2 linked regions of the Granulimonas faecalis genome follow. The protein of the gene in region 1 binds, or shares a complex with, the protein of each later gene. Links are inferred from orthologs where the notes say so. Each region holds a gene or a part of one and is shown in the gene's direction. Other genes may lie near its edges.

Region 1 (5,253 bases):
GCAGCTCATGCCGGCCACGGCCCGGGAGCTCGCGGACCGCGGCATCGTCGACGGGAGCGTCTACGACCCCGACGACCTCTCCGACCCGGCCACCAACATCGAGTACGGCACGGCCTACCTCGCCACGCTGCTCGACTCCGCCGGCTCCACCGACAGGGCCGTGGCGGCCTACAACGCCGGCCCCGGCGCGGCGAGCGCCTGGGGCGGGGGCGACTCGGACTTCAGGGACGCCATCGAGTTCCCCGAGACCCGCCTCTACCTCGAGAAGGTCACGGAGGCCTACGAGCAGTACCGCGCACTCTACCCCGACGGCCTCGTCGACGACGCCGTCACGCGATAAGGGAGGCAGCCACATGGACCAGGGAGACACCGGCCGCGGCCGCGTGGGCGCCGGGCTCGTCCGCTTCGGGCGGGAGGGCGGCAGCCCCGACTTCTCCGTGCAGATGCCCTACGAGCCTGCGGGCGACCAGCCCCAGGCCATCGAGAGGCTCGCCCGCGGCGTCGAGGAGGGCCTGCGCTACCAGACGCTCATGGGCGTGACCGGCTCCGGCAAGACCTACACCGTGGCCAAGACCATCGAGAAGGTCAACCGCCCGGCCCTCATCCTCGAGCCCAACAAGACGCTCGCCGCCCAGGTGGCCGCCGAGATGCGCGAGATGTTCCCCGACAACGCCGTCGTGTACTTCGTCTCGTACTACGACTACTACCAGCCCGAGGCCTATGTGCCCCAGAGCGACACCTACATCGAGAAGGACGCCTCCATCAACGAGGAGGTGGAGAAGCTCCGCCACCAGGCCACGGCCAACCTCCTGTCGCGCCGCGACGTCATCGTGGTGGCGTCGGTCTCCTGCATCTACGGCATCGGCTCCCCCGACGACTACGCCGGCCTCGCCCCCAACGTGGACAAGGAGGCGCCTCTGGAGCGCGACGACTTCATCCGCAACCTCCTGGCCGTGCAGTACGACCGCAACGACCTCGACCTCCAGCGGGGCATGTTCCGCGTGCGCGGCGACTCCGTGGACGTCTTTCCGCCCTACGCCGAACACCCCCTCAAGGTGGAGTTCTTCGGCGACGAGGTGGAGCGCATCGCCGAGGTGGACGAGCTCACCGGCGAGGTCATCCGCGACTTCGACGCGGTGCCCATCTGGCCGGCCTCCCACTACGTCACGGAGCGCCCCAAGGTCAACCACGCCCTCAAGACCATCAACGACGAGCTCATCGCCCGCGTGGGCGAGCTCAAGGCCGCCGACAAGCTCCTCGAGGCCCAGCGCCTCTCGGAGCGCACGGCCTACGACCTCGAGATGCTCGAGACCATGGGGTTCTGCAACGGCATCGAGAACTACTCGCGCCACCTGGACGGCCGCAAGCCCGGCGAGCCGCCCTACACCCTCATCGACTACTTCCCGAGCGACATGGTGTGCATCGTCGACGAGAGCCACGTCACGGTGCCGCAGGTGCGCGGCATGCACGAGGGCGACCGCTCCCGCAAGGTGACCCTCGTGGAGCACGGCTTCCGCCTGCCGTCGGCCCTCGACAACCGGCCCCTGCGCTTCGACGAGTTCGAGGCCCGTATCCCGCAGTTCATCTACGTCTCGGCGACGCCCGGCGACTACGAGTGCTCCGTGAGCCAGCAGGACGTGGAGATGATCATCCGCCCCACGGGCCTGCTCGACCCCTCCATCGACGTGCGCCCCGTGCGCGGCCAGATCGACGACCTCACGTCCGAGATCCGCGACCGCGTGACGCGTCACGAGCGCGTGCTCGTGACCACGCTCACCAAGCGCATGGCCGAGGACCTCACCGATCACCTGCTCGACCAGGGCATCCGCGTCAACTACATGCACTCCGACACCGCCACGCTCGACCGCGTGGACATCGTGCGCGACCTGCGCCAGGGCAAGATCGACGTGCTCGTGGGCATCAACCTGCTCCGCGAGGGCCTGGACATCCCCGAGGTGTCGCTCGTGGCCATCCTCGACGCCGACAAGGAGGGGTTCCTCCGCAACCGGCGCTCCCTCATCCAGACCATGGGCCGCGCGGCGCGCAACGCCGACGGCCAGGTGATCATGTACGCCGACACCGTCACCGACTCCATGCGCGAGGCCATCGACGAGACCAACCGCCGCCGCACCCTCCAGAAGGCCTACAACGAGGAGCACGGCATCGTGCCCAAGACGGTGCGCAAGGCCGTGAACGACATCTCGGGCTTCATCGAGGAGGCCGACGCCTCCGTGGGCAGGCGCAGCCGCCGCCACGGCGGCGACGGCGACGAGCTGGGCCACGGCGAGTTCTACACGCCGGGCACGGCCCCGGGGGAGGGCAGGGCCGCCCAGGTGGCCGCCGAGCTGGCGGAGCTCCCGCGGGAGGAGGCCGAGGCGGTGCTGGCCTCCCTGGAGGAGGAGATGCGCGCGGCGAGCGACGCCACGGACTTCGAGCGGGCCGCAGCCCTGCGCGACCAGGTGGTGGAGCTGCGCGCCGCCCTGGAGGGGACCTCCGAGGACGCCGTCATCGCGAGGCTGCGCTCCGGCGCCCGCAAGGGGTCGTCCCACGCGTCGCGCAAGCGCCTCGGGGGTCGGAGGAACCCCCGGCGCTAGGAAGGGGGCTAGCGGGAGATGGCCTTGACGAGCTCCTCGAGCTCCTCCTCCTGGCCGATGCCGGTGAGGAAGGCCACGCCGTTGAAGACCGGGGTGGGGAAGCTCTCGTCGGTCTTGACCACCGAGATGTAGGCGTCGGCGCCGCGCAGCGCCTGGCGCAGGTTCTTGATCTCGACCGCCTGTACGTCGGCCTCGACGCCGCGGGCGTCCAGGAGGTGGCGCACCTTGCTCGCCACGGTCTGGGACGTCGCCACGCCGGAGCCGCACGCCACGATGATCTTTGCCGCCATGCTCGTTCCTCCCATGCCGCCGGCGCCGGGGTCACCAGCGCCGGCCGTCGTCTCTGTGTCGGGTTCTCGGCGCCCGCCGGGCGCCGCCGTTGCGGGGGCCGGGCCCGTCAGGCGTTCCGGATGCGCCCCGCGACGGCCATGGCGCAGCCCACGCCGTCGGCTGCCGCGCTCATTATGCCACCTGCGTAGCCGGCGCCCTCGCCCACGGGGAAGAGACCGGCCACCGAGACGCTCTCGTATCCTTTGTCGCGCACCACGCGCACCGGCGACGAGGAACGCGTCTCCACGCCGGTGAGCACAGCCTCTGGGTCGGCGAAGCACCGCAGCTTGCCGGCCATGGCGGGGATGCCCGCCCTCATGGCCCCGAGCACCGTCTCGGGCAGGAGGCCGTCGAGCGACCCCCAGGTGACGCCGCGGGGATACGTGGGCGCCACGTGGCCCGGACCGGAGGAGGGGGTGCCGGCCAGGAAGTCACCCACGAGCTGCGCCGGCGCCCGGAACGCCCCGCCGCCGGCGGCGTAGGCCGTCTGCTCGCAGCGGCGCTGGAGGGCCACGCCCGCCAGCACGTCGTCGCCGGGGAGGTCGCCCGGGTTGACGTTCACGAGGATGCCGGAGTTGGCGTTGGCCCCGTCGCGTGCGGCCAGGCTCATGCCGTTGGTGACCACCCCGTGGGCCTCGCTCGCCGCGGCGACCACGTAGCCGCCGGGGCACATGCAGAACGAGTAGGCGGGGGCCGCGCCGCGCACGTGGGAGACGAGCTTGTAGGGGGCGGCCCCGAGCAGGGGGCTGCCGGCGGCCGGGCCGTACTGGCAGCGGTCGACGTCGGCCTGCAGGTGCTCGATGCGCGCCCCCATGGAGAACGTCTTGCGCTCCATGGCCACGTCGAGGTCCCGCAGCAGCTCGAAGACGTCGCGGGCAGAGTGGCCGCAGGCGAGCACCACGCAGGAAGCGGCGAGGGTCTCGGCGCGTTCCGGCCCCGGCGCCCCCACGGGCGCGTCGGGCGAGGGGGCCGGCCGCCCCTCCCGCCAGGCCAGCTCCACGCCGGTGACCCTGCGGCCGAGGCCGGAGCCCTCCACCCTGAGGCCCGTGAGGCGGCAGCGGTGGCGGACCTCGCCGCCCAGGCGCTCGACCTCCCGGGCGATGTGGGTCACCACGCGGGGGAGCACGTCGCTGCCCACGTGGGGCTTGGCCTCGAACAGGATGCGGGGACTCGCGCCGCCGGCCACGAGGGCCTCGAGGATGGCGCGGTGGTAGGGGCTCCTCGTGCCCGTGGTGAGCTTGCCGTCGGAGAAGGTCCCGGCGCCGCCGAGGCCGAACTGTATGTTGGACTCGCAGTCGAGCTCGCCCGTGCGGTCGAACCGGTCGATGAGGGCGGTACGGCGCGCGGCGTCGTCGCCACGCTCCACGAGCACGGGGCAGAGACCCTGGCGGGCGAGGGCCCAGGCGCAGAAGAGGCCCGCGCAGCCGGCGCCCACCACCACGGGGCGCTCGCCGTCCGAGAGGGGGGCGCCGGAGACCAGCGGCACCGGGTTGCCGTCGGGCTCCACGACCTCCACCTTGGGCCCGCGGCCGCGGCGCCCGATGGAGGACAGGAGCGCCCGCTCGGAGTTGGTGCCGCCGCGCATGAAGCAGCGCACCGTGTAGACCACGGTGATGGGCCTGCCGCGGCGCGCGTCTATGGAGCGGCGGCGGATCTCGAGGGAGGCGATGGCGTCGGGCGCGACGTGGAGCCGTTTCTGGGCGGCCTTTCGGACCGCGGCCATCTCGTCACCGGCACGCTCGAGGTCGCGCAGCGGTACGGAGATGTTGGGGACTTCGATCATGGGGCCTTCCCGGGCAGAGTGGTCGTTTCTCCCCTTGTTCCCATGTTTTCAGGGGAGTGGATTCAGGGGAGCAGCAGGCTTGAGAGGGCGCATCGGCCGGCCCTCAGGCCGGAGAGCCACGCGAAGGCGAGGTTGTACCCGCCGCAGGGGCCGTCCACGTCCAGCGCCTCGCCGCAGACCGAGAGGCCTGGCACGGAGGGCACGGCCAGGGTGGAGCCGTCCACGGCCGAGGCGGCCACGCCGCCTCGGGTGACCTGCGCGGTCTCGGGGTGGGCGAGGCCCGTCACCGAGAAGGGCAGCGCCTTCACGAGGGACGCCATGGCCTCGGCCGGGTCGTGGGAGCCGGACGCCTCGCGGGCGAGCACCTCGGCCACGGCGGGGTCGATCAGGCCGTCGGCGCCATGGGGCCTGAAGCGGGGGCCCACGAGCGAGGCGACGTCGTCCAGGGAGGCCTCGGGGGCGAGGTCCACCTCCACGGCGTCCCCGGGCACGGCCTGGCGCGAGAGGTCGAGCGACACGATGCCCGAGAGCGCCCCGCTGCGGAAC
Region 2 (4,258 bases), 540 kb from region 1 along the record:
CGCCGCCGTGGAGGAGACCGGCATCCGCGTGGTGGGCCTCTCGGCGCTCATGACCACCACGGTCAAGGCCATGGCCGAGACCGTCGAGCTCCTGCGCGAGAGGGCCCCGGGCACCTTCGTCTTCGTGGGCGGCGCCGTGCTCAACCCCGAGTACGCCGAGATGGTGGGCGCCGACGCCTACGCCAAGGACGCGGCGGAGAGCGCGCGGATCCTCTCGGAGGTCTACGCGTAGCGGCCCTCCCCATCGAAGGCCGTCCCACCGAACCGCCGCCCCGCCCTCCCGGCGTCGTACCGGCCGGGCCCGCCCTCCCGGCCGGTACCCGTCGCCGACGCGCCGCCCGCCACTGCTAGACTGGAGGGCCGCACCGCACCCAGCCGCGCCCGGAGGGACCCCATGCAAGAAAGCGCCATCGACATCGACTCGCTCAACGACGCCCAGCGCGAGGCGGTCCTCACCTGCGAGGGCCCGCTCCTCGTGCTCGCCGGCGCCGGCTCGGGCAAGACCCGCGTGCTCACGCACCGCATCGCGCACATGGTGGCCGACCTCGGCGTGGCCCCCTGGCAGGTCCTGGCCATCACGTTCACCAACAAGGCCGCCGCGGAGATGCGCGAGCGCCTGGGCGCCCTGCTCCCCGGGGGCACACGCGGCATGTGGGTGTGCACGTTCCACGCCATGGCCGTGCGCATCCTGCGCGACGACGCCGAGCTCCTGGGCTACCGTCCCAACTTCACCATCTACGACGACGACGACTCCAAGCGCCTGGTCAAGGCCATCATGGCCGACCTCGACATCGACACCAAGCAGTTTCCCGTCAACATGGTCCGTTCCAAGATCAGTGCCGCCAAGAACGCCATGGTGGACGCCGACGAGATGGCCGCCCAGGCGGCCGACCCCGCCACCCAGAAGGCGGCCCGGGTCTACGCCGAGCTCCAGCGCCGCCTCATGGTGGCCAACGCCATGGACTTCGACGACCTGCTCGTGAACACGCTCCTCCTGTTCGAGAGGCACCCCGAGGTGCTGGCCCGCTACCAGCGGCGCTTCGTCCAGATCTCGGTGGACGAGTACCAGGACACCAACCATGTGCAGTACCTCATCACCAAGAGGCTGGCCGAGCTCCACCGCAACCTCATGGTGGTGGGCGACGACGACCAGTCCATCTACTCTTGGCGCGGCGCCGACATCCAGAACATCCTGGACTTCGAGAAGGACTACCCCGACGCCCGCGTGGTGAAGCTGCAGCAGAACTACCGTTCCACGGGCCACATCCTGGCCGCGGCCAACGCCGTGGTGGCCAACAACTCCCACCGAAAGCCCAAGCGCCTGTTCACCGACGAGGGCGACGGCGAGCCCATCTCGGCCTACCAGGCCGCCGACGAGCGCGACGAGGGCCGCTGGGTGGCTGCCGAGATCGAGCGCCTGCACGCCGCCGGCACCCCCTACGACGACATGGCGGTCTTCTACCGCACCAACGCCCAGAGCCGCATCCTCGAGGACATGTTCCTGCGTGCCGGCGTGCCCTACAAGATCGTGGGCGGCACGCGCTTCTTCGACCGCGCCGAGATCCGCGACGTCATGGCCTACCTCAAGCTCGTGCTCAACCCGGCCGACGACGTCTCGGCCCGCCGCGTGGTCAACGTGCCCCGCCGCGGCATCGGTGCCACCTCCCAGGACAAGATAGCCGCCTACGCCGCGACCCACGGCACCCCGTTCTTCTCGGCCGCCCAGGCCTGCGTGGCCGAGGCCGGGCTCCTCTCGCCCAAGGTGCGCAACGCCCTGGCGGCCTGGACGAGCGCTGTGGAGGAGGCCCGCCACTACGAGGGCGAGCTCTCCCGCGTGGTGGAGCTCATCGTGGAGCGCTCCGGGCTCGTGGCCGCCCTCGAGGCCGAGCGCACGCCCGAGGCCGAGGGACGAATCGAGAACATCCGCGAGTTCCTGCTCATCGCCCAGGAGTTCGACGAGAGCCACGACGACGTGGTCTCGGCCCTGGAGTCGCTGGCGGAGCTCCGCGAGGCCGGCGTGGCCGGTGCCGAGGCCGCCGACGACCCCGGCGCCGTACCCGCCCCGCAGCCCGTGGACGACGACGGCCAGGGCGCCCTGTTCGCCGCGCCGGACGAGGGCGCCGCGCCCGCGGCCGACGGCGGCTTCGGCGCCGTGGCCTCCTCCCAGCTGCCCGCCTTCATGGAGTGGCTGGCCCTCCGCAGCGACCTCGACAGCCTCTCGGGCCAGACGAGCGCCATCACGATGATGACCATCCACTCCGCCAAGGGCCTGGAGTTCCCCGTGGTGTTCGTCTGCGGCATGGAGGAGGGGCTGTTCCCCAACCTGACGCACGACTCCGACCCGGCCCGCCTGGAGGAGGAGCGCCGCCTGGCCTACGTGGCCATCACCCGGGCCCGCAAGCGCCTCTACCTCACCTATGCCGCCACGCGGCGCACCTGGGGCGCCACCCAGGCCAACCCCCGCAGCCGCTTCGTGAACGAGATCCCCGAGAGCCACATCAAGGTGACCGGCGTGGGTTCGGCGGGCTTCTCGGGCACCGGCTGGGAGAAGCGCGGCGACCGCCGCGGCACCTTCGGCTCCGGCACGGGCTCCTCGGTGTACGGGGGCTCGGTCTTTGGCAACCAGACGCGCTCCTCGGGCACGGCCCGGCCGGCTCCGGTGCGCAAGGATCCCCGCAAAGCCGCCGAGAGCTTCGAGCCGGGCGACCGCGTGCACCACAAGACGTTCGGCTCCGGCACCGTGGTGGCGGTGAAGGGCGACACCCTCGAGGTGCGCTTCGCCAAGAGCGGCCAGACCAAGAAGCTCATGAAGGGCTTCGCCCCCATCGTCAAGGTGCAGTGACATGGGTGTCGGGACGATGACGGCCGACGTGGCGACGTTCTTCAAGAGCGACCTCGGCGTGCTGGTGGGCAAGGTCATCCTCGTGGCGGTGATGGCGGTCGTCGCCCGGTGCGTGGAGCGCGTGCTCACCCGCATGACCCGGGAGGGCCTGGAGAAGGCCGACGTCCCCAACGCGTCGATCTTCGTCAACGTCGTGCGCGGGACGGTATGGATCATCGCGCTGCTCATGATCCTGCAGCCGGTCTTCGGCGTCGCCCCCAACGCCCTCATCACGTCCCTCGGCGCCGCCTCCATCGCCGTCTCCCTGGGCCTTCAGACCACCATCTCCAACCTGGTGGGCGGCCTCACGCTCATGGTCACCAAGACCATCAAGCCGGGCGACTACATCACCGTCAACGGCATCACCGGCCAGGTGACCGACGTCAGTTGGCGCGACACCACGGTGCGCGACCGTCTGGGCAACGCCGTGGTGGTGCCAAACTCCCAGCTCAACTCGTCGGCCATCACCAAGATCGCGGTGCGCCAGGCCAACATGACCAGCCTTGACGTCACCCTCAAGGCCGGGTGCGACGTGGCCGACGCCTGTGCCAAGATCCGGGAGGCCGCCGACAAGGCCCTCGGCCGCACCGCCGACCCGGCGAGCGCCACCCGGGTGGTGTGCACCGCCACGGGCAGCGACGGCACCAAGGTGAGCGTCTACTTCGACGTCGACCCGTCGGTGACCTTCCAGGCCGCCACCGACGCCGTGGTCCGTGCCCTCGAAGGGGCGAGCTACCTGGCCTGACCCCTCCCCCAACCCCGCAGCGGCGTCCCGCCGTCTCCGCCCCGACTTCCGAGGAAGGAACACCCATGCGCGTCAACCAGGCCATTCTCCACAGCTACGAGGGCAAGTCCTGCGTCAAGGTCTTCTCCGAGGCACCCATGGACCTCGCCGACGACGAGGTCAAGCGCTATGTGACCTCCCAGGCCCGCCGCGCCCTCTCCAACCTGGACGCCCGCCGCGGGGCCTTCCTGCCCGACAGCGCCTTCGCCAAGGAGGCCGTGGCCTTCTTCCGCGGCAACGCCGACTTCGCCCCGTTCACGGCCGTCGCCGCCGAGTTCCTCATCGGCCAGATGGGCCAGATGGAGGAGACCCCCTCGTTCGACCTGCTCTTCATCGACTTCGAGGGCCGCGAGGAGGAGACCGTGGACGGCCTGGGCGAGGAGGACATCGAGATGATGTACCGCTCCCAGGCGCCGCGGTACCTGGCCATCGTGATGTTGGAGAGCCGCCGCGCCTACATGCACGAGGTGGGCCGCGACGAGCTGGGCCACACCCTGGCCTCCATCGCCCGGCATCACGCCATCCTGCCCAACCCCTCCCAGAAGGTGCGGTCGTTCGCCGTGGTGTCGGCCACGGGCGACGTGCGCTTCTGC

Evidence for each region.
Region 2: the proteins of uvrB (region 1) and OR600_RS01480 are in contact, whole or in part, in a crystal structure (PDB 7EGT), measured with the Thermus thermophilus proteins. The link is inferred for Granulimonas faecalis from one-to-one orthologs. Residues at the interface, in WP_096411307.1 of Thermus thermophilus: Glu23, Leu25, Arg26, Asp27, Gly28, Glu29, Arg30, Phe31, Arg55, Glu326, Asp327, Phe328, Glu379, Ser382, Gln383, His398, Gly400, Arg401; in WP_096412145.1 of Thermus thermophilus: His654, Arg656, Phe657, Gln666, Asp668, Glu669, Lys680, Arg681, Leu682, Ser683, Lys685, Tyr686, Ala687.

What each region holds. Positions count from the first base shown.
Region 1 is NZ_BQKC01000001.1:865,478-870,730, forward strand. What follows is about bases 1-2,973. They hold uvrB (excinuclease ABC subunit UvrB), read left to right. Parts: upstream 1-353; coding sequence 354-2,594; downstream 2,595-2,973. Other genes in these bases: OR600_RS03950 (lytic transglycosylase domain-containing protein), read left to right, coding at 1-340; OR600_RS03960 (PTS sugar transporter subunit IIB), read right to left, coding at 2,603-2,884. Outside these bases: OR600_RS03965 (NAD(P)/FAD-dependent oxidoreductase), read right to left, coding at 2,992-4,707; OR600_RS03970 (aminoacetone oxidase family FAD-binding enzyme), read right to left, coding at 4,770-5,253. UniProt on the Escherichia coli protein: The UvrABC repair system catalyzes the recognition and processing of DNA lesions. A damage recognition complex composed of 2 UvrA and 2 UvrB subunits scans DNA for abnormalities.
Region 2 is NZ_BQKC01000001.1:321,496-325,753, forward strand. Bases 1-3,118 are described here. They hold OR600_RS01480 (ATP-dependent helicase), read left to right. Parts: upstream 1-394; coding sequence 395-2,842; downstream 2,843-3,118. Other genes in these bases: OR600_RS01475 (homocysteine S-methyltransferase family protein), read left to right, coding at 1-232; OR600_RS01485 (mechanosensitive ion channel family protein), read left to right, coding at 2,844-3,118. Also shown: more of OR600_RS01485, read left to right, coding at 3,119-3,626; OR600_RS01490 (nucleoid-associated protein), read left to right, coding at 3,692-4,258. UniProt on the Escherichia coli protein: A helicase with DNA-dependent ATPase activity. Unwinds DNA duplexes with 3'-5' polarity. Translocates on single-stranded DNA with 3'-5' polarity. Initiates unwinding more efficiently from a nicked substrate than double-stranded DNA.